DNA from 3 places in the Rahnella sp. WP5 genome. Region 2 is predicted to be linked to each of the others. Evidence: predicted binding sites of a transcription regulator. Region 2 holds the regulator's gene; each other region holds the start of a gene.
What was found. The regulator CRP, encoded in region 2, controls carbon source genes, mostly activating them, when cyclic AMP is high. The targets are predictions, from matches to a motif close to ATGTGANNNNNNTCACAT.

Region 1 (6,837 bases), on a different contig from region 2:
TGACCTCAACGGTGACGCGGGGACGGACTTCTTCTCCTTCACCGGCGCGACCACGGTCAGCAACACCAAAAATACCGGCAGCGCCCAACTGAGCGTGGCATATACCGACACGGCAGCGGTGAAAGCCAGCGATTACACTATGGCTTACAACGGCACCAGCTGGGATGTAACCCGCGTTTCCGACGGGGCAAAAATCACCCCGACGGCGGGCACCGACAGCAATGGTGATCCGACGATGAATTTCGATGGCTTGTCGGTTTCCGTCACCGGCACGCCGAATACCAATGACAGCATCACCATCAAAACGGTCAGCAATGTTGCGGGCAGCATGAATCTGGCTATCAGTGATTCTTCATTGATCGCCGCAGCGGGTGCGGCAGACAGCGGCGTGAGTGACAACACCAACGCGCAGAAACTGCTGAATCTGCAAACTGCGAAACTGGTGGAAGGTAAATCCACCCTGTCGGGCGCATACGCCAGCATGGTAAGTAACGTGGGTAACCAGGTTTCCACGCTGACCACCACCAGCACCTCACAGGCGAATATCGTCACGCAGCTCACCGCTCAACAGCAGTCTATCTCCGGGGTTAACCTCGATGAAGAATACGGCGATCTGCAACGTTACCAGCAATATTATCTGGCGAACGCGCAGGTCGTGCAGACGGCTTCGACGATATTCGACGCGATCATCAACATTCGCTGATCCCAGAACTGATAAGGAACTGATGCCATGCGTCTTAGTACCAATATGATTTACAACCAAAACATGAATGCGGTACTGGATGGTCAGAACCGCTTCCAGGCGACCGGTTTACAGTTGTCGACCGGCAGCAAAGTGAGCAAGCCTTCGGATGACCCGCTGGCGGCGTCGCAGGCGGTGCTGGTACGTCAGGCGCAATCGGAGAACAGCCAGTTTTCCGTGGCCCGTACCTTTGCTAACCAGAGTATGAGTCAGGAAGAGTCGATTTTAAGCAGCGTGACCTCGACGATTCAGGATGCACAGACGTTGATCGTTCAGGCCGGTGACGGTTCTTTAAGCGATGACGACCGTTCTTCTCTGGCGACAAAACTGGACAGCCTGAAATCGCAACTGGTGAACCTGGCGAACAGCACCGACGGTAACGGCCGCTTCATCTTCGCCGGTTACAAAAGTGATACTCCGCCTTATACGCAGGACGCCACAACGGGTGCGGTAACCTATTCCGGGGGCACGACGTCTATTACTCAGCAGGTTGATACCAGTCGCACCATGACCATCAACCATACCGGTAACCAGATTTTTAATGCCTTAACCGGTGATGCGAAAGCCGAACCGGACGGTTCTCCGAGCGAATCAGATTTATTCAAAACCATCGACGGTGCGCTGACTGCGCTGAGAACGCCATCGGCGGATAACACCACGGATACGCAATACACCGATGCCATCGATAAAGCTAACCGCGGCCTGAGTAACTCACTCAACAACGTGCTTTCCGTACGTTCAGAGTTGGGTACGCAGATGTCCGAACTGGATAATCTCGATACACTGGGCGACAACCGCGATGTATCGAACTCGACCAAACTCAGTAATCTGGTCGATACCGAATGGACCTCAGCAATTTCGACCTACACCTTGCAGCAGGTTGCGCTTCAGGCATCTTATAAGACCTACAGCGCCATGCAGGGTATGTCACTGTTCCAGATGAATTCGTAATACTCTCCGGCGCGTAAGCTTACGCGCCAGGCTCCATCTCTTCGTTATCGCTGCCTGTCTGCTTTTACGGCAGACCGGCAGATTCTTTTCTGACTGTACTTAAACCGGGTACTTTCAGCTTTGTATGTCACTTTTTCTAAGGTTTAAGTGACATACACTTTTTCCTCGTCCTGCTTCAAATTGTCTCTGCGTTGGCTGCCTTCGTTCACCCCAGTCACTTACTTATTGTAAGCTCCCGGGGATTCGCTCAGTTGCCGCCTTGATACAATCCGAACCCGTTAGAGGAATCTGTGCCCGTTATGGGTTAATGACCGAAGAGGGCGAGAAGGACGGGGAACAGGAACGGGGCGAGCAGGGAGGTGATGATGCCGCAAATCACCAGCGCCAGTGAACTGAATGCGCCTTCCTGATAATCCATTTCTGCGCAGCGGGCGGTACCCAGTGCGTGTGATGCGGTACCCATCGCCAGCCCGCGTGAGGCTTTGGTGGTGATCTTCAGAACATTCAAAATCGTATGACCAAAGACCGCGCCGAGGATGCCGACGAAAATCACACATACGGCGCTGATGGCCGGAATACCATTGATCGACTGCGCGGTGGCCATGGCAATCGGCGTGGTGACGGATTTCGGTAATACCGATGCGGCAATTTGCGGCGTTGCTCCCATCCATAATGCAATCGCGGTGCCGCTCACCATCGCCACCACGCTGCCGATAAAGCAGATACTGATGATGGATTTCCAGCGGGCGCGGATCTGATGCAGTTGTTCGTACAAGGGAAACGCCAGCGCCACGACGGCGGGTTGCAGCAGATCATTGAGGATCTTGCTGCCCGCGAAATAGCGTGCGTAAGGGATATGGGTGACCAGCAACAGGGGAATGATCACCACCATCGACATCAGCAGCGGGTTGAGCAGCGGCATTTTAAGTTTAATAGCGAGCTTACGGGTGGCGAAAAACACCACCAGCGTCAGCGGCAGCGACCACAATATATCAATCATTTTTATCCTCCGCTTTATCCGTCACCGCACCGCGTTCGCCATGGATATAGTGGGAACAGTAGGCGACAACCAGCAATACAATCAGGGTACTGACCAGACACGACACCACCAGCGGCCCGAACTGCGTGCGCAGTTGCTCGTAATAATTCATGACCCCGACGCCGATAGGGACGAACAGCAACGCCATATAGCGAATCAGAACATTACAGCCCGGTTTGACCCATTTGAACGGCAGAATTTGGGTTGAAAGCAAACCAAACAGGATCAGCATGCCGATGATGCTGCCGGGAATGGTGAGCGGTAAAAGAGATGAAATCGCATTCCCGGCGAATAAACAGAGATAAATCAGAATAAACGCCCGAACATATTGGAATACCAGAGAGATTGCGGTGCTCATGGTGTATCACCCAGTTGAATAATGTATTCATCATACAATTAAGATGTGATCTGCGCCACAAAACGGAGTATGAAATTTAGGAATGAAGTGTATTCCAAAATGGCGTTTGGTAAACGGGGAAAATACGGATTGTGGGTTGCGGGCGATTCAGAAAGCTTGCTGAATGAGAGGTTCCAGCCTGTTGCGGTGATACCTGAAACATAGCCAGCGAGCGGAGTGCTGGTTGAAAAAGCGAAGGGAGATCCGGGAGGGAGAAAGCACTTCTCCCTCCCGGGCGGTTTCGGCGCAGTGCGTCAAATGTGAGCACTGCACGTAAGAAACTGAAATTTCCTCGGTCAGGCGTCTAAATCAGGCATTCAGTGCCACTGTAAAACCAAAATTTGCCAGTCTTAAAGCACCTTCTCCAGGAAAGCCTGGGTTCTGGCATGAACCGGCCGTTCCAGCACCTGTGCGGCAGCGCCGCTTTCAACCACGCGACCATCCACCATAAACACCACCTGATCCGCCACCTGGCGCGCGAAGCCGATTTCATGGGTGACGACCACCAGCGTGACGCCCGACTGCGCCAGCTTCTTAATCACATCCAGCACTTCGCCAACCAGTTCGGGATCGAGGGCGGACGTCGGTTCATCAAACAGCATGACTTTAGGATTCAGCGCCAGCGCACGGGCGATGGCGATGCGCTGCTGCTGTCCGCCGGACAAATGACGCGGCCATGCGTGCGCTTTTTCGCGCAGACCGACCGTGTCGAGCAGTTCACAGGCACGGGCGATGGCGTTTTTGCGGCTCAGCAGACCGTGAACCACCGGCGCTTCGATGATGTTATCCAGCACCGTCATGTGCGGGAATAAATTGAAATTCTGAAAAACGTAACCGACATGTGTGCGCTGTTTGAGGATGGCGCGCTCTTTCAGTTCATACAGCGTATCGCCTTTGCGGCGGTAGCCGATGTAATCGCCGTCAATCTGAATAAAACCTTCATCGACGCGCTCAAGATGGTTAATCGTGCGCAGCAGGGTCGATTTCCCCGAGCCGGACGGGCCGAGGATCACGGTCACGGTGCCCGGTTCGATGCGCAGACTCACGTTATCCAGCGCTTTGTGCGCGCCGTAGTATTTGCTCAAATTATTGATTTCGATGCGCCCGACGGTAGCAGCCTGAGGTTTGCGTGGAAACAGCTGCTCAACAGGCGCTTCCTGCGGGCGGTTAACGAATAAATCAAAGGCTTCTGACATAGTGCTTTCCCTTTATTAAGAACGGGCGACGCGCCATTGACGCAGGCGCTGCAAGGGTGTCGGCGCGACCTGACGCACGGTGCCGCGGGAGAAATAGCGTTCGACGTAATACTGCAAAACCGACAGCACGGTGGTGATCAGCAGATACCAGATGGTGGCGACCATCAGCAGCGGGATCACCTGCTGTGTGCGGTTGTAAATCACCTGCACGGTGTAAAACAGTTCCGGCATCGACAGGACGTAAACAATCGATGTGCCTTTCGCCAGGCTGATCACTTCGTTAAAACCGGTCGGCAGAATTGAACGTAACGCCTGCGGCAAAATGATGCGGAAGGTCCGGCGGTAGGCCGGTAATCCCAGCGCGGCCGCAGCTTCATGCTGGCCGTGTTCTACCCCTAAAATCCCGCCGCGAATGATCTCGGCGGTATAGGCCGACTGCACCAGCGACAGACCGAGCACGGCGACGGAAAACTGATCCAGCAAATCCACCGTCGGGGTGCTGAAAAAGGAAATCGTGGTGAACGGAATGCCGAGCGAAAGGTTGTCGTAGAGATAGGAAAAGTTGTAGAGAATGATCAGCACCAGCAACAACGGCAGGGAACGGAACAGCCAGATATACCCCCAGGCCAGTGCGTTCAGTAAATAGGATTTCGACAGGCGGGCGAGGGCCAGTGCCGTGCCGAAAATCACCCCAAAAAGGGTGCCCAGCAGCGTGAGCAACAGAGTTTTGCCAAGCCCGGACAGGATCACCGGGTCAAAAAACCACTGGCGAAATACGCCCCATTCCCAGCGGGAATTCGTGGCAATCGACTGGATGATGCCCAGCAGAATAAACGCCGAAAAAACCGCACCGGCAAGACGCCACGGATAGCGCGCGGGCACCACTTTCAGCGGCGGATGATTCACAGATGAAGGGGCATTTTCGCTCATTATTTTCTCTTTCTGTTACGTTGCAGATGACGTGACCGGCACGTCCGCCTTCAGCGTTTTGGTAAACGGCAGGCGCCCGTCATACGGTGGCCGGGAATAGACCTCCGGATCGAGGCGGGTGTCGAATTGCGGCTGATAACCGTGGGACAAATACAATCCGACCGCTTCGGGCTGGCGGAATCCGGTGGTGAGAAATACCCGCCGGTAACCGTACGCGGCTGCGCGACGCTCCAGTTCATGCAGAATTTTTTGTGCCAGTCCCTGACGGCGCAGCGCGCGGTGAGTCCAGATGCGTTTGAGTTCGGCAGTCTGTTCGTCGTAGCGTTTGTACGCGCCCATTGCAATGGGCGCGCCGTTTCTCAGCAGAACAATGAAGGTGCCATCGGGCGCGGAAAACACGCTGTCATCTTCCGGCGGCTGGCTCGAGAAGAAATCGCCGTAACGGTCGCGGTATTCACCGAATAATCCTTCGATGACCGGCGCAATCAGCGGGTCTTCCGGCACGGTCTGAATGAAAATATCTTCGCTCATCGTTTCTGCTCCTGATCAGTCGCCCAGCCCTGGCGGGTTAATTTCAGAGTGATCGATTTTCTCGACGCTTTCGCCCCAGCGGTCCAGCACTTTGATATACGCTCCGCTGGCAATAGCGCTGTTCAGCGACGCCTGCACGGCATCCACCAGGCCATTCCCTTTTTTCAGCGTCACGGCGATATTGGCGGTTTTCGGCCAGCCGCCCGGCACCGTGCCGACCAGTTTGGTTTTACCGGTCAGCAACGCTTTGTACGCGCCGGTGACGTTCGGGCCGAACGTGGCATCGGCGCGACCGGACTGGATAGCCAGCGTCGCGGCAGCGTCATCGGTGACATATTGCGGTTTCAGCGCCGGTAATCCTTTCGCCTGGTTTTCTTTGTCCCACGCCAGCAACACGGCTTCCTGATTGGTGCCTGAGCCGACAATAATGCGTTTACCGGCGATATCGGGTGCGGATTTTATCGAGGTGATTTTGCTGTCACTTTTCACATAGAAACCGAGGGTATCTTCGCGGTAGGTGGCGAAATCAAATTTGGTTTTACGGTCTTTGGTGACGGTAATGTTGTAGATGGCTGCGTCGTATTTCCCCGACGTCACGCCCAGCGGCCAGTCTTCCCATGAAGCCGGCACCACTTTGAGTTTCAGGCCTAAACCGTCGGCGACCAGACGGGCGATATCCGCCTCGCTGCCGATCACGGTTTTATTGTCACGGGCGTACAGCCCGAAGGGTGGGGCGCTGCCGAGCACAGCCAGCGCCACGGTCAGCGTACCCGGTTCGACAAACTTAAAGTTGGCCGGGATTTTTGCCACGGCTTCCGGGCTTTTCGGTGTATTCACCGGCGTTTCATTGGCAATCAGATCAATACCTGGCGCGGCGTATGCCGCTGATGAAAAACTTAATATTGCCGCGATGGCGGTGGCTGTGATGGTTACGCTATGTTTCATCATTATTATTTTTACCCTGCATTCTTATTTTAAGTGGTGATGACCGTGAGGTGACGCTCTCACTATTCCCGAGTGTTACAGGGATGTAAAACAACAAAATTAAATA
Region 2 (6,837 bases):
GATCGACGACCACACCTGCGCCATTGTTGTCGAGCCTGTGCAAGGGGAGGGCGGTGTCACGCCTGCGACCAAAGCGTTTCTGCAAGGTCTGCGCGAGCTTTGTGACAAACATCAGGCGCTGCTGGTGCTGGATGAAGTACAAAGCGGCATGGGGCGCAGCGGCAAGTTGTTCAGCTACATGCATTACGGCGTGACACCGGACATCCTGACCACTGCCAAAGCGCTCGGCGGTGGTTTCCCGGTTTCCGCCATGCTGGCAACCGAAGACGTGGCCTCGGTGATGGAACCGGGCAAACATGGCACCACCTACGGCGGTAACCCGCTGGCCTGCGCCGTCGCTGAAGCCGCGCTGGATATCATCAATACGCCAGACGTGCTGGCCGGGATCAACGAGCGCCGCGAGAAATTCATCAGCGCGCTGGAGGCCATCAACCAGAAATATCACATCTTCAGAGAGTTCCGCGGCCAGGGTTTGCTGATCGGCGCCGAGCTTTCTGATGCGTATAAAAACCGCGCCGGAGAATTCCATGCCGCCGCCGCCGACTGCGGGCTGATGATGCTGGTCGCCGGACCGAATGTCATGCGGTTTGCGCCATCGCTTGTGATCGACTTCGCGGATATTGAAGAGGGGATGGGAAGGTTTGAGAAAGCAGTGGGGAAAGTTTGCGGGGGGTGAGCCCCACGCCTCCGTCTTTAAACGCTTGATCGAGACAATTTCGGTTTCTCACTAACATTTATCACATGGCCTCTCGCGCCGAAACCGACCAAGAGGGAAAAGTGCTTTTTCCCTCTTGGATCTCCCTTCGCTTTTTCACTGCGCGCTGTCGCGGGCACGGTGGACATGTTCTGGCGCATTAGTGTGTGGCGCAAAATGTCATCGCTGCGCGATTCCCGAATTTCAGGCTTCGAGCCTAAGGTCTCGAACCGTTCATTCGGTGCCATTTTTGAGCACGCCAATCGACATTTCTAAAAGATAAAACCCTTCTGCTTTTGAATTTAGAATCCTGCGGGCGAATCAGAAATCTTGCTGAACGGAGCGGCTTCGAGACCAGTGGCTCGAAGACCGAGAGAAGGAACCGCAACGCGGCAAGATTTCCAGCCTGTCGCTGTGGTTGCTGGAACATAGCCTACGAGCGAAGCGCGCAGTTTAAGACGTGGAGATTCCAAAGAGGGCTCGTCTTAGCCCTCTTTGGTCGGTTTCGGCTCGGTGAGTTAAGCGAACACGGCAATTGAAAAACCGAAACTTTCTCAATCCGTTTAAAAGAACGCCAGTACACGGCATCCGTACTTGAGAAACCGAGATATTCGCAATTTCAAAAAGCAGTCTGGCTGCAAGCCAGTAAAACGGGGATTTGAAAGGGGCATCCCCCTTCACGCCCGCCGCGTCAGCCAGATCCCATGATGCGGCCTCTGCTTCCACGCCAGTGACGAGATGGTATGCATCACGCTGAGATGTGAAATTACGCGCCGCAGATGGCGTTCCATTTCGGTCAGTGGCATATCCGGGTGAAGTTCCGGCGCATTAAACAGGTTGTTCTCGCTGCCCGGCCCGTCGTAGAGCAGTCGTTGCTGACAGCTTTGCAGCGCGATTTCGCAGGTCTGTAAATACTCTGTCGCCAGTTTTTCCGGCAGCATGTAATGCTCGCGGGCGAGGATCGTCATCGCGTTGATATGCTCAACCACAAACTGACTGTGCGTCACCCACAAACGCATATCCGCCAGATAATGTGAGTTAAAACCCGGCTCCTGCATCGCCTGATTTAGCGAAGTGAACAGCTTATTGTGCGCCTGATTGACCTGCATACGGGTGTACGCCAGTTTGGCGGTGTCGGGGCTTTCCTCGAGCAGCAGGCGGATAGCGTCCTGATAGATTTCCAGCGCCTGGTGTGCATTCTGGCGCAGCAAACCGCTTTGCCATTGCGGCCACAGCCAGATAGTGCCACCAAAGGCCAGCGCGCAGCCGATCAGGGTATCGACCAGTCGTGGTACCAGAAAATGCACGCCGTTCATCGCCAGCAATTGCAGGGTATACACTGCAGTCACCGTCATGCCGACCATCGCCAGTCCGTAGTTTTTGCGCAGAACGGTATAGGACAACAGGGTGATCAGCAACATGCACAGCAGCGTGGTGCCTTCCGGCAGTTCCAGTTTGAGCAAGCCTGAGGCAATCAGCAATCCGGCCAGCGTACCGAGTGCACGGTGCTGGATCCTCACCCGCGTGGCGTTATAACCGTTCTGGCTGACCAACATGATAGTCAGCAAGATCCAGTAGGGTTTGGGCAAATTGAAGAACAGACCCAGACTGCTGCCAATCGCCAGAATAATGCCCAAACGTGCGGCATTACGCAGTGCCACGGATTTGAAGGAAAGATAGCTTTTCAGCGCGGGCCAGAAGGGCAAACGCGGCTGGGTGTTCATCAGGTCACGTTTGTACAACGGCCGCTGTGTGCGTAACAGACGGGCAATGCGGCTGAAATGGTAATAACAAAACTGACCTACCGGATTGTCCGGGTTGCGCGCGGCGATTTTCTCCAGCGCGGTCAGCTCATTGGCCATCGTAAAGCGCCCGGATAAACGGTGATAAAGAATATCGTCGGCAATCACCCGAAGACGGGTGGAAATCACCTGCGCATTTCGGCGGATAACCGCTTCGGCATGGCTTTCCTCCACCAGTTTCTGCACTTCTTCCGGCTGATGCAGGCTCACTGTAATATGCTCCTGCAAATCGAGCGCCACCTGAAAACGCTGAAACAGCCGTTTATGGTGATGATGATGTCCGTGCTGGGGCAACATGTGTAATTGCTGATAAAGCAGGGCAATCAGGTCGATAACCTGCTGCTGGCGGGTTAGCAGTGGGGGTAACGCGGTTTCGGGATCGGTGTGTTGCGTCAGCAGGCTGTACTTAGCTTCGAAATAATCCGCGAGTTGCAGATAGAGCTGGCTGAGCGTTTCGCGCATCGGCTGTTCTTCCGAAATACGAAACCACGCCCAGTTAAACAATCCGTACCAGGCTGTGCCAGCGGCGAACAACACCGGGGCCTGCCACATCGGGCGCACGCCCACCATACTCAGCGTGAAGATAGTCGCCACCAGCGCACCGGGCAACAGGCGCGCATGCAGCGGGCTGATTTCACCGGTGACGCCCAGCAGTAACGCCAGCGACAGCATGATCAGCGGCAGCGGTATATGCCAGCTTTCGAGCATCAGTTGCAGCAGAAGGCTGCTCACGGCAAAGAGTGAACCGCCGACGAGCAGGCGTTTGAAAAAGCGTTTATGCGGGGTATCCAGACCGGCGATGTTACAACAGGCCGGGCAGAGGGAAAACAGCAGGCCCATTTGCAAATTGCCAAACAGCCAGCAAATGCCAACAGGTAAGCACAACACCAGCGTCTGGCGCAGCGCGTAGTTCACTTCAGGATGGTAAAACAGTCTTCGCCATAGCGTCATGGGTAAAGCTTAGCCCATAAAAAAGGCGCGACAGTGTTTTGCCGCGCCAATTTTTGAGGGATTAACGTGTGCCGTAAACGACAATCGTTTTACCGTGTGCGGAGATCAGGCTCTGATCTTCCAGCATTTTGAGAATGCGTCCGACTGTTTCACGTGAACAACCGACGATTTGGCCAATTTCCTGGCGGGTGATCTTGATTTGCATCCCGTCCGGATGGGTCATTGCATCAGGCTGTTTAGCCAGATTGAGCAAGGTTTGAGCGATACGACCGGTAACGTCAAGGAAGGCAAGGTTGCCGACTTTCTCTGACGTCACTTGCAGACGGTTTGCCATCTGCGCGGAGAGACGCATCAGAATATCCGGGTTAACCTGAATCAGCTGGCGGAATTTTTTATACGAAATTTCAGCCACTTCACAGGCAGTTTTAGCACGTACCCAGGCACTGCGTTCCTGACCTTCTTCGAAGAGTCCCAGCTCACCGATGAAGTCACCTTGGTTAAGGTAGGACAGTATCATTTCCTTGCCTTCTTCATCTTTAATCAGGACAGCAACTGACCCTTTCACGATGTAGTAAAGCGTTTCGGCTTTTTCACCCTGGTGAATCAGCGTACTTTTAGAAGGATACTTATGTATATGACAGTGAGACAGGAACCATTCAAGAGTCGGGTCTGTTTGTGGCTTGCCGAGAACCATTTGCTATTATCCTCTGTTGTTATCGCTGCCCAAAATCACAGGGCTCAGAGTTCCCTGTACGGCACTTCAAATCCAAAGCGCCCTTTCAGCATATAACTCTCCAGAAATGCTGCAAGCGGATGTCGGAGTGCAACAGCCTGTTTATTGCTGTCATCACCGTGGGTTCTGTACTTAAACCGCAAAAACCGTCACCGCAATTTACTGGAAAGTATGTTTCGGCTTTGTTTGTAGCACAGGTTTGAGATGCTGTCTTCTGTTGTCTCGCTTCAGCATGATGGCGATCGGGTTACGTTGCCAGATTTTAGGTGAAAGGGTACTCTGAGAGCAGATTTCGACAAGTTTATTCACCGGGAGAATAGTTCATGCATGCACGTGTCAAATGGGTTGAAGGACTGACATTTTTAGGTGAGTCTGCATCGGGTCATCAGATTTCAATGGATGGAAACGCGGGTGATAAAGCCCCAAGCCCGATGGAAATGTTACTGATGTCCGCAGGGGGGTGTAGTGCAATCGACGTGGTGTCAATTTTGCAAAAAGGTCGTAATGACGTGCGTGATTGTGAAGTGAAGCTGACCTCACAACGCCGCGAAGAAGCGCCGCGTCTGTTCACTCACATCAATCTGCATTTTATCGTCACCGGTAAGGATCTGACCGATAAGATTGTTGAACGCGCAGTCAGCCTGTCTGCCGAAAAATACTGTTCTGTGTCTCTGATGCTGGGGAAAGCGGCCACAATCACCCACAGCTTTGAAGTGATTGCAGCCGAATAAAGTTTACTCGATCTTCTTGCCTTCCATCAGGCGCTGCACCAGCGGCGCCATGATCAGCTCCATCGCCAGCCCCATTTTGCCGCCCGGCACCACCAGTGTTTTGATGTGCGAGATAAACGACCCTTGCAGCATGGCCAGCAGATACGGGAAATCGATGTCATCCAGCCCCTGAAAATGAATCACCACAAAGCTTTCATCCAGTGACGGAATGGCTTTGGCGGCAAACGGGTTCGAGGTATCGATGGTGGGTACCCGCTGGAAATTGATGTGCGTGCGGGAAAACTGCGGGGTAATGTAATTGATATAGTCATCCATCGAACGCACGACGGAATCCATCACCGCTTCACGGGAATGCCCGCGCTCGCCGGTATCGCGCACCAGTTTCTGGATCCATTCGAGGTTGACGATAGGCACCACGCCGACCAGCAGGTCGACCTGCGCGGCAACGTCAATTTTGTCCGCCACCACACCACCGTGTAACCCTTCGTAAAACAAAATATCCGTCGGTTCCGGCAACGCCTGCCACGGCGTAAAGGTACCCGGCACCTGATTGTAGGGAACGGCTTCGTCATAAGTATGCAGATACTTACGTGAACGGCCAGTGCCGGTTTTACCGTATTCGATAAAGCTTTTTTCCAGCAAACCAAAGTCATTGGCTTCCGGCCCGAAGTAGCTGATATGACGTCCCAGATCGCGCGCCTTGCGTATTGCCGCATCCATTTCAGGACGGGTGAAATGATGAAAACTGTCACCTTCCAGTTCCGCCGCACGCAAACCAAGCTGCTGAAATATTTTACGAAATGCCACGCTGGTGGTTGTGGTGCCTGCACCGCTCGAACCGGTCACGGCAATAACAGGATGTTTGGCTGACATAATGCGCTGTTCTCCATAAAGGTGATGCAGGCAGGCGAGACGCGGTCTTTTCTGTGGTCGAAGATCTGGCGTCAAGGCTGCGCATAATTAAGCCTATTGTTACCATATTTATTCGCGAAGCCAAAGAGGGCATCACTATTCTAAACCCGCCAGCAACGGTTGGATCAGCGGGTCTTTCTGGTGGAACAGAGAAACAATGTCATGCAGCGCCTTGCCTGTGTACTCCTTTTTCCACGCCAGACTGAGCGGGGAAGGGGCGCGCGGATAGCGGATTTGCCGGGCGATCAGCTCGCCGCTGTCGAGATATGGCTGGCACAGATGGCGCGGCAGAAAACCGATACCCATTCCCTTCAGGTGACAGGCCAGTTTAGTCGCCACATCTGCTACGATGATCTGCCGTTGCCCGGTCAGCAACCAGGCTACCCGCTTGTTCAGATGGCGCGAGGTGTCTTCCACATTGATGGCAATGTACTGACGCAATACCGCTTCTTCCAGCACACCAGTGATGTGCTGCAACGGATGAAAGGGCGCATGAACAAAAACCCAGTCCACTTCACCCAGCGGCAGCAGATTCACGGCGTTAGAAAGGGATTCGGTGCCGGTGACGCCAATCGCCAGCTGAAAATCTTCGTACAGCAGCGTATCCCATACCCCCATGTAAATCTGCCGTGTGAAAGTGAACTGCGTGAACGGGTAGCGCTGCGTCAGAGAGCTTAATAACGCTGCCAGAGCTTCAGGGCAGTACATCAGATTGTTCACCACCACATTCAGCTGGCGCTCAATGCCGTCGTTAATCTGCTGCAGTTCTGCCGGTACACCCTCCAGCCAGGTTAGCCACTGGCGACATCGTTCAAGCAGATGCTGTCCGGCGGGCGTCAGCGACACCGTGCGGGTCGTGCGGTTGAGCAATAACGTCCCGGCACTGTCTTCCAGCATCTTAATTCGATAGCTGATGGTCGCAGGCGTTTTATGCAGCATCTCTGCCGCGCGGGAAAAGCTGCCTGTTTGTGCGACGTGCATAAAGGTTTTAATCGACTCCTCATCCAGCATAGG
Region 3 (6,837 bases), on a different contig from region 2:
TGTTATTCTAAGAACATGAACTTCCGTTACAGATGTTTTCGCGCGGCTAATGAGAGACTTTATTACCACATTGCCAGGTATATAAGGATTGTCATTAGTCGCGAGAATGTAGTGAGAAGCTCGGATATTTATCGGCGTGAACTGCTGTCATAACAGCTGCGCGTCATACAAAAGGACATTACATTGCTTAATCCGACTATTCGTAAATTCCAATACGGCCAGCACACCGTTACGCTGGAAACTGGCATGATGGCTCGTCAGGCAACTGCCGCTGTTATGGTTAGCATGGACGACACCGCGGTATTCGTTACCGTTGTTGGCCAGAAAAAAGCTAAACCAGGTCAGAGCTTCTTCCCGCTGACTGTTAACTATCAGGAGCGTACTTACGCTGCTGGTCGTATCCCGGGTAGCTTCTTCCGTCGCGAAGGCCGTCCAAGTGAAGGCGAAACACTGACTTCACGTCTGATTGACCGCCCGATTCGCCCGCTATTCCCGGACTCTTTCCTGAATGAAGTTCAGGTTATCGCGACGGTAGTTTCTCTGAACCCACAAGTTAACCCTGACATCGTTGCGATGATCGGTGCGTCTGCTGCCCTGAGCCTGTCTGGTATTCCATTCAATGGCCCGATCGGTGCTGCACGCGTTGGTTACATCAACGATCAGTATGTTCTGAACCCAACCGCAGATGAGCTGAAAACAAGCCGTCTGGACCTGGTTGTTGCCGGTACTCAGGGCGCGGTTCTGATGGTTGAGTCTGAAGCTGAAGTGCTGAGCGAAGATCAGATGCTGGGCGCAGTGGTATTCGGCCACGAACAACAACAAATCGTTATCGACAACATCAACTCACTGGTTGCTGAAGTTGGTAAGCCGAAATGGGACTGGCAGCCAGAAGCGGTTAACGCAGAGCTGCACGCTCGCGTCGCTGCCTTGTCTGAATCCCGTCTGGGTGATGCGTACCTGATCACCGAGAAACAAGAACGTTACAACCAGATTAATGTGATCAAAGCTGACGTTGTTCAGGCTCTGCAGGCTGAAGACGAATCCCTGGACGCTGGTGAAATCTCTGACATTCTGGGCAGCATCGAGAAGAATGTGGTTCGTAGCCGTGTGCTGCGTGGCGAGCCGCGTATTGATGGTCGCGAAAAAGACATGATCCGTGGTCTGGACGTGCGCACTGGCGTTCTGCCACGTACTCACGGTTCTGCTTTGTTCACCCGTGGCGAAACTCAGGCGCTGGTCACTGCCACTCTGGGTACTGCGCGTGATGCACAGAACCTGGATGAGCTGATGGGCGAAAAAACTGACAGCTTCCTGTTCCATTACAACTTCCCTCCGTACTCAGTAGGTGAAACTGGGATGGTGGGTTCGCCAAAACGTCGTGAGATTGGCCATGGCCGTCTTGCTAAGCGTGGCGTGCTGGCGATGATGCCAAAACCAGAAGACTTCCCGTACACCGTACGTGTGGTTTCTGAAATCACTGAATCCAACGGTTCATCTTCAATGGCTTCTGTTTGTGGCGCATCTCTGGCCCTGATGGACGCAGGTGTTCCGATTAAAGCCGCTGTTGCGGGTATCGCAATGGGTCTGGTTAAAGAAGGCGAAAGCTTTATCGTTCTGTCCGACATTCTGGGTGACGAAGATCATCTGGGCGACATGGACTTTAAAGTGGCCGGTAGCCGCGACGGTATCACCGCGCTGCAAATGGACATTAAAATCGAAGGTATCACCCGCGAAATCATGCAGGTGGCTCTGAATCAGGCTAAGGGTGCACGTCTGCACATTCTGGGCGTGATGGAACAAGCTATCAGCATTCCACGTGGCGATATCTCTCAGTTTGCTCCGCGTATCCACACCATCAAGATCAGCCCGGACAAAATCAAGGACGTGATCGGTAAAGGTGGTTCTGTGATTCGTGCGCTGACCGAAGAAACCGGCACCACGATCGAAATCGAAGATGACGGTACTGTGAAAATCGCAGCCACCGACGGCGAGAAAGCGAAATACGCTATTCGTCGTATCGAAGAGATCACTGCTGAAATCGAAGTTGGCCGTATCTATCAGGGTAAAGTGACCCGTATCGTAGACTTTGGCGCATTTGTTGCCATCGGCGGCGGTAAAGAAGGTCTGGTGCATATTTCTCAAATCGCTGACAAGCGTGTAGAGAAAGTGACTGATTACCTGCAGATGGGCCAGGAAGTTCCGGTTAAAGTTCTCGAAGTTGACCGTCAGGGGCGTGTGCGTCTGAGCATCAAAGAAGCTACCGCACCTTCTCAGGACGAAACAACTGAGCAACCTGCAGCAGAATAATCTGTAACAGAAGTTTTACAGCTCCTTTCCATTTGGGAAGGAGCTGTTCGTCTCACGGACGCAGGACGCGTTTGTGTTAAGCAAGCGGATGACAGGATGTTCATCCAATGTTTGTCTCCGGGAGTAGAAATGAAGCCTTTCTTGCGCTGGTGTTATGTTGCGACAGCACTTATGTTGGCAGGATGCAGCAACCATGATTGGCGTAAAAATGAAGTTCTGGCGATTCCGTTGCAGCCAACGTTGCAGCAGGAAGTCATCCTGGCACGCATGGAACAAATACTTGCCAGTCGGTCATTAACCGATGATGAGAGAGCACAGCTATTATATGAGCGCGGTGTGCTGTATGATAGTCTCGGGCTAAGAGCACTGGCGCGAAATGATTTTTCACAAGCGCTGTCTATTCGTCCTGATATGCCAGAAGTTTTTAACTACCTGGGGATTTACCTAACGCAGGCAGGCAATTTCGATGCTGCCTATGAAGCGTTTGATTCTGTACTAGAGCTTGATCCAACTTACAACTACGCGCGTTTGAACCGAGGTATCGCCCTGTATTACGGTGGCCGATTCTCGTTAGCGCAGGATGATCTGCAGGCGTTTTATCGAGACGATCCAAATGATCCCTTCCGTTCGTTATGGCTTTATCTTGCGGAGCGAGAAATCAATCCAAAGAATGCCGACGTAGCGCTTCAACAGCGTTATGACAAAGCGGACAGAGGGCAATGGGGATGGAATATCGTCGAATTCTACCTGGGCAAAATCAGCGAATCTACGCTGATGGAACGCCTCAAGGCAGAAGCAACGGATAACACTTCGCTCGCTGAGCATCTCAGTGAAACTGACTTCTATTTAGGTAAACATTACCTAAGTCTGGGGGACAAGAACAGCGCCGCGGCACTGTTCAAACTGACGGTAGCTAACAACGTCCATAACTTTGTTGAGCACCGCTATGCATTGTTGGAATTGGCGCTTTTGGGCCATGAGCAAGACGACCTATCAGAATCGGACCAGCAATAGCTGACGACACCAATCAGCCTTTTAATCATGGTATTTACCATTTTTAAGCGCCTTAACGGGCGAGGGTTGCTTTGTTCGTTTTATAATCTAATTTGAGCCGGTTCACACTTTTCAATGAAAATGACTGAAAATTTTCTCGACGAGTTATGTAGACTGGCTGCCATTATTAATGAGGCACGTGTACATGACTACTGAGCTTGAAACCTCTTTTGCTGACCTGGGGCTGTCTGCTCCGATCATTTCTGCCCTTACTGATTTGGGCTACGAAAAACCTTCACCAATCCAGGCTGAGTGTATTCCTCACCTGTTAAGTGGCCGCGACGTTCTGGGTATGGCTCAGACAGGTTCCGGTAAAACAGCCGCATTCTCATTACCGCTGCTGCACAATATTGATGCTTCACTGAAAGCACCACAAATTCTTGTTCTGGCACCTACCCGCGAACTGGCGGTTCAGGTTGCTGAAGCAATGACTGATTTCTCTAAACACATGCATGGCGTGAATGTGGTTGCCCTTTATGGCGGCCAGCGCTATGACGTCCAGTTGCGCGCACTGCGTCAGGGACCACAAGTTGTTGTGGGTACACCGGGCCGCCTGCTGGACCACCTGAAACGCGGCACCCTGAACCTCTCTAACCTGAGTGGCCTGGTGCTGGACGAAGCTGATGAAATGCTGCGTATGGGCTTCATCGAAGACGTCGAAACTATCATGGCGCAGATCCCGGCTGAACATCAGACCGCGTTGTTCTCTGCAACTATGCCAGAAGCTATCCGTCGCATTACCCGTCGCTTCATGAAAGATCCTCAGGAAGTGCGTATCCAGTCAAGCGTGACCACGCGTCCTGACATCAGCCAGAGCTACTGGTCTGTCTACGGTCTGCGCAAAAACGAAGCGCTGGTGCGTTTCCTGGAAGCAGAAGATTTTGATGCGGCGATCATCTTCGTTCGTACCAAAAACGCAACGCTGGAAGTGGCTGAAGCGCTGGAACGCAGCGGCTACAGCAGTGCTGCACTGAACGGTGACATGAACCAGGCACTGCGCGAGCAGACTCTGGAACGTCTGAAAGATGGTCGTCTGGACATTTTGATCGCAACCGACGTGGCAGCACGTGGTCTCGATGTAGAACGTATCAGCCTGGTTGTTAACTACGACATCCCGATGGACTCAGAATCTTACGTTCACCGTATCGGTCGTACCGGCCGTGCTGGCCGTGCGGGTCGCGCACTGCTGTTCGTTGAGAACCGTGAACGTCGTTTGCTGCGTAACATTGAACGCACCATGAAGCTGACCATTCCAGAAGTTGAAATCCCAACTGCAGAAGTTCTGGGCGAACGTCGTCTGGCTAAGTTTGCAGCGAAAGTTCAGCAACAACTGGAAAGCAGCGATCTGGATCAATACCGTGCGCTGCTGGCGAAACTGCAACCTGCAGAAGAGCTGGACGTTGAAACACTGGCGGCGGCACTGTTGAAAATGGCACAGGGCGAACGTCCTTTGATCGTTGCAGCGGATCCGGTCTTCAAAAGCCGTCCACCACGTCGTGAATTCGAGGAACGTGGTGACCGCGGTGATCGTGGCGATCGTCGTGACCGTCCGGTACGTAGCAATGATCGTCCTGCACGTGATGGCGACAGCCCACGTCGTGAGCGTCGTGACGCTGGCGAAATGGAACTGTATCGCATCGAAGTGGGTCGTGACGATGGCGTTGAAGTTCGTCACATCGTTGGCGCTATCGCTAACGAAGGCGACATCAGCAGCCGTTACATCGGTAACATCAAGCTGTTCGGTACGCACTCAACTATCGAATTGCCGAAAGGTATGCCGGGCGAGATCCTGTCTCACTTCACCCGTACACGTATCCTGAATAAACCGATGAACATGCAGTTGATCGGTGATGCGGTGCCACAGGCTCCACGTCGTGATCGTCCGGCCGGTGCTGGCGGTGAGCGTCGTGGTAACGGTGCTCCGCGTCCGTTCAACGGTGAACGTCGTGAAGGTGCCCGTGGTACTGGTGCTCCACGTACTTTCAGTGGTGACCGTCGTGAAGGCGCTTCAGCCGCAGGTGACCGTCGTCCGCCAAGCCGCGCACCACGTCGTACTTCTGACGCATAATCTGATTTCAGTTCGCTGATCCTCAGATAATAAAAAACCAGCCTTCATCAGGCTGGTTTTTTTTCGTCTGCAATTTACGTGGCCGGTTAGCCAATACGCTCCGCTTTAACCAGTTCACCTTGAAGCTGTGAAACAATCTCGAATGAATGCAGGCGTGCCTGATGATCAAAAATCTGGCCGTTGATCATCAGTTCATCGGCTTCGGTTTCACGCAGAATATTTTGCAGACCCTGACGCACCGTTTCTTTATTGCCGACCACCGACATACGTAGCGCATTATCCACGCCAAAACGTTCCTGAGCGGACCATAAGCTTTCGATGTTATCGACCGGCGCAGGCAGTTTGCCCGGCATGCCGCGACGCAAATTGATGAACTGCTGCTGATTAGAGGTGAACATCCGGCGCGCTTCTTCATCCGTATCGGCAGCAATGGCATTGATACAGACCATTGCGTGCGGTTTCTCAAGCTGCGCGGAAGGCTGGAACTTGCTGCGGTAAATCGCTAACGCCTGATACAGCATGTCTGGTGCGAAATGTGAGGCGAAGGCAAATGGCAGGCCGAGGGCCGCCGCCAGTTGAGCACTGTACAGGCTGGAGCCGAGTAACCAGATCGGCACATGCAAACCCTGGCCGGGCACGGCCTGAACCGGCTGCTGAGGCTGAACATCACCGAAGTACATCTGCAATTCCTGCACATCCTGCGGGAAGTTATCGATTTCACCGGAAAGATGGCGGCGCAGGGCAATCATGGTGCGCTGATCGGTACCCGGCGCACGGCCCAGCCCCAGATCCACACGGTTCGGATAGAGCGTGGCGAGCGTACCGAACTGTTCTGCAATCACCAGCGGTGAGTGGTTTGGCAGCATCACGCCGCCGGAACCCACACGAATCGTTTTCGTCCCACCCGCGATATACCCCAGCAGCACAGAGGTTGCCGCACTGGCGATGCCGGTCATATTGTGGTGCTCTGCCATCCAGTAACGCTGGTAGCCCCATTTCTCGGCATGCTGTGCCAGTTCCAGTGAACACTGGAATGCGCGGGCAGGATCCGCGCCTTGCGGAACCGGTGCCAGATCGAGAACGGAAAGGGGAACGGTGTTTTTATCAGACATAATCGCAGCTCACTCTTAATGGAGGTGAGGGGAGAAAGTATTCACTCCGCTCATAATTAGAACGAGTATTACCCAATGCTGACGTATTGAATACGGCATTTGTGCTCTTAAATGCCGTTTAAACATCCTAAAATCAGATTGAAATAACTTAAACTATCATTTCAGCCAATATGTTGTTTTGTGTTAAAAACGGGCAAACAAAAAGGGTGTCGCACCGATGAGTAAACGAATTTTATTGACCCTCCTGCTGGTCGCCGTTGCGGTTTCTCTGGCGGTGCTGTTTCGGGCGCACAATCA

Region 1: a site for CRP is predicted at 3,134-3,151, ahead of EX31_RS11255 (CidA/LrgA family protein). Genes of this name have one in related genera too.
Region 3: a site for CRP is predicted at 3,412-3,429, ahead of yrbN (protein YrbN). Genes of this name have one in related genera too.

Annotation. Positions count from the first base shown of each region.
Region 1 is NZ_JQJR01000011.1:180,265-187,101, reverse strand. It holds gene flgK (flagellar hook-associated protein FlgK) at 1-703, shown strand, start outside; gene flgL (flagellar hook-associated protein FlgL) at 731-1,693, shown strand; gene EX31_RS11260 (CidB/LrgB family autolysis modulator) at 1,998-2,693, opposite strand; gene EX31_RS11255 (CidA/LrgA family protein) at 2,686-3,090, opposite strand; gene EX31_RS11250 (amino acid ABC transporter ATP-binding protein) at 3,480-4,325, opposite strand; gene EX31_RS11245 (amino acid ABC transporter permease) at 4,341-5,255, opposite strand; gene EX31_RS11240 (GNAT family N-acetyltransferase) at 5,271-5,786, opposite strand; gene EX31_RS11235 (ABC transporter substrate-binding protein) at 5,802-6,734, opposite strand.
Region 2 is NZ_JQJR01000007.1:33,662-40,498, reverse strand. It holds gene EX31_RS04630 (bifunctional acetylornithine/succinyldiaminopimelate transaminase) at 1-676, shown strand, start outside; gene EX31_RS04625 (YccS/YhfK family putative transporter) at 1,372-3,447, opposite strand; gene crp (cAMP-activated global transcriptional regulator CRP) at 3,509-4,141, opposite strand; gene EX31_RS04615 (OsmC family protein) at 4,504-4,911, shown strand; gene EX31_RS04610 (phosphoribulokinase) at 4,915-5,784, opposite strand; gene allS (HTH-type transcriptional activator AllS) at 5,920-6,834, opposite strand.
Region 3 is NZ_JQJR01000009.1:205,629-212,465, reverse strand. It holds gene pnp (polyribonucleotide nucleotidyltransferase) at 184-2,307, shown strand; gene nlpI (lipoprotein NlpI) at 2,437-3,321, shown strand; gene yrbN (protein YrbN) at 3,436-3,516, shown strand; gene EX31_RS08510 (DEAD/DEAH family ATP-dependent RNA helicase) at 3,506-5,428, shown strand; gene EX31_RS08505 (luciferase-like monooxygenase) at 5,515-6,540, opposite strand; gene EX31_RS08500 (HlyD family secretion protein) at 6,758-6,837, shown strand, end outside.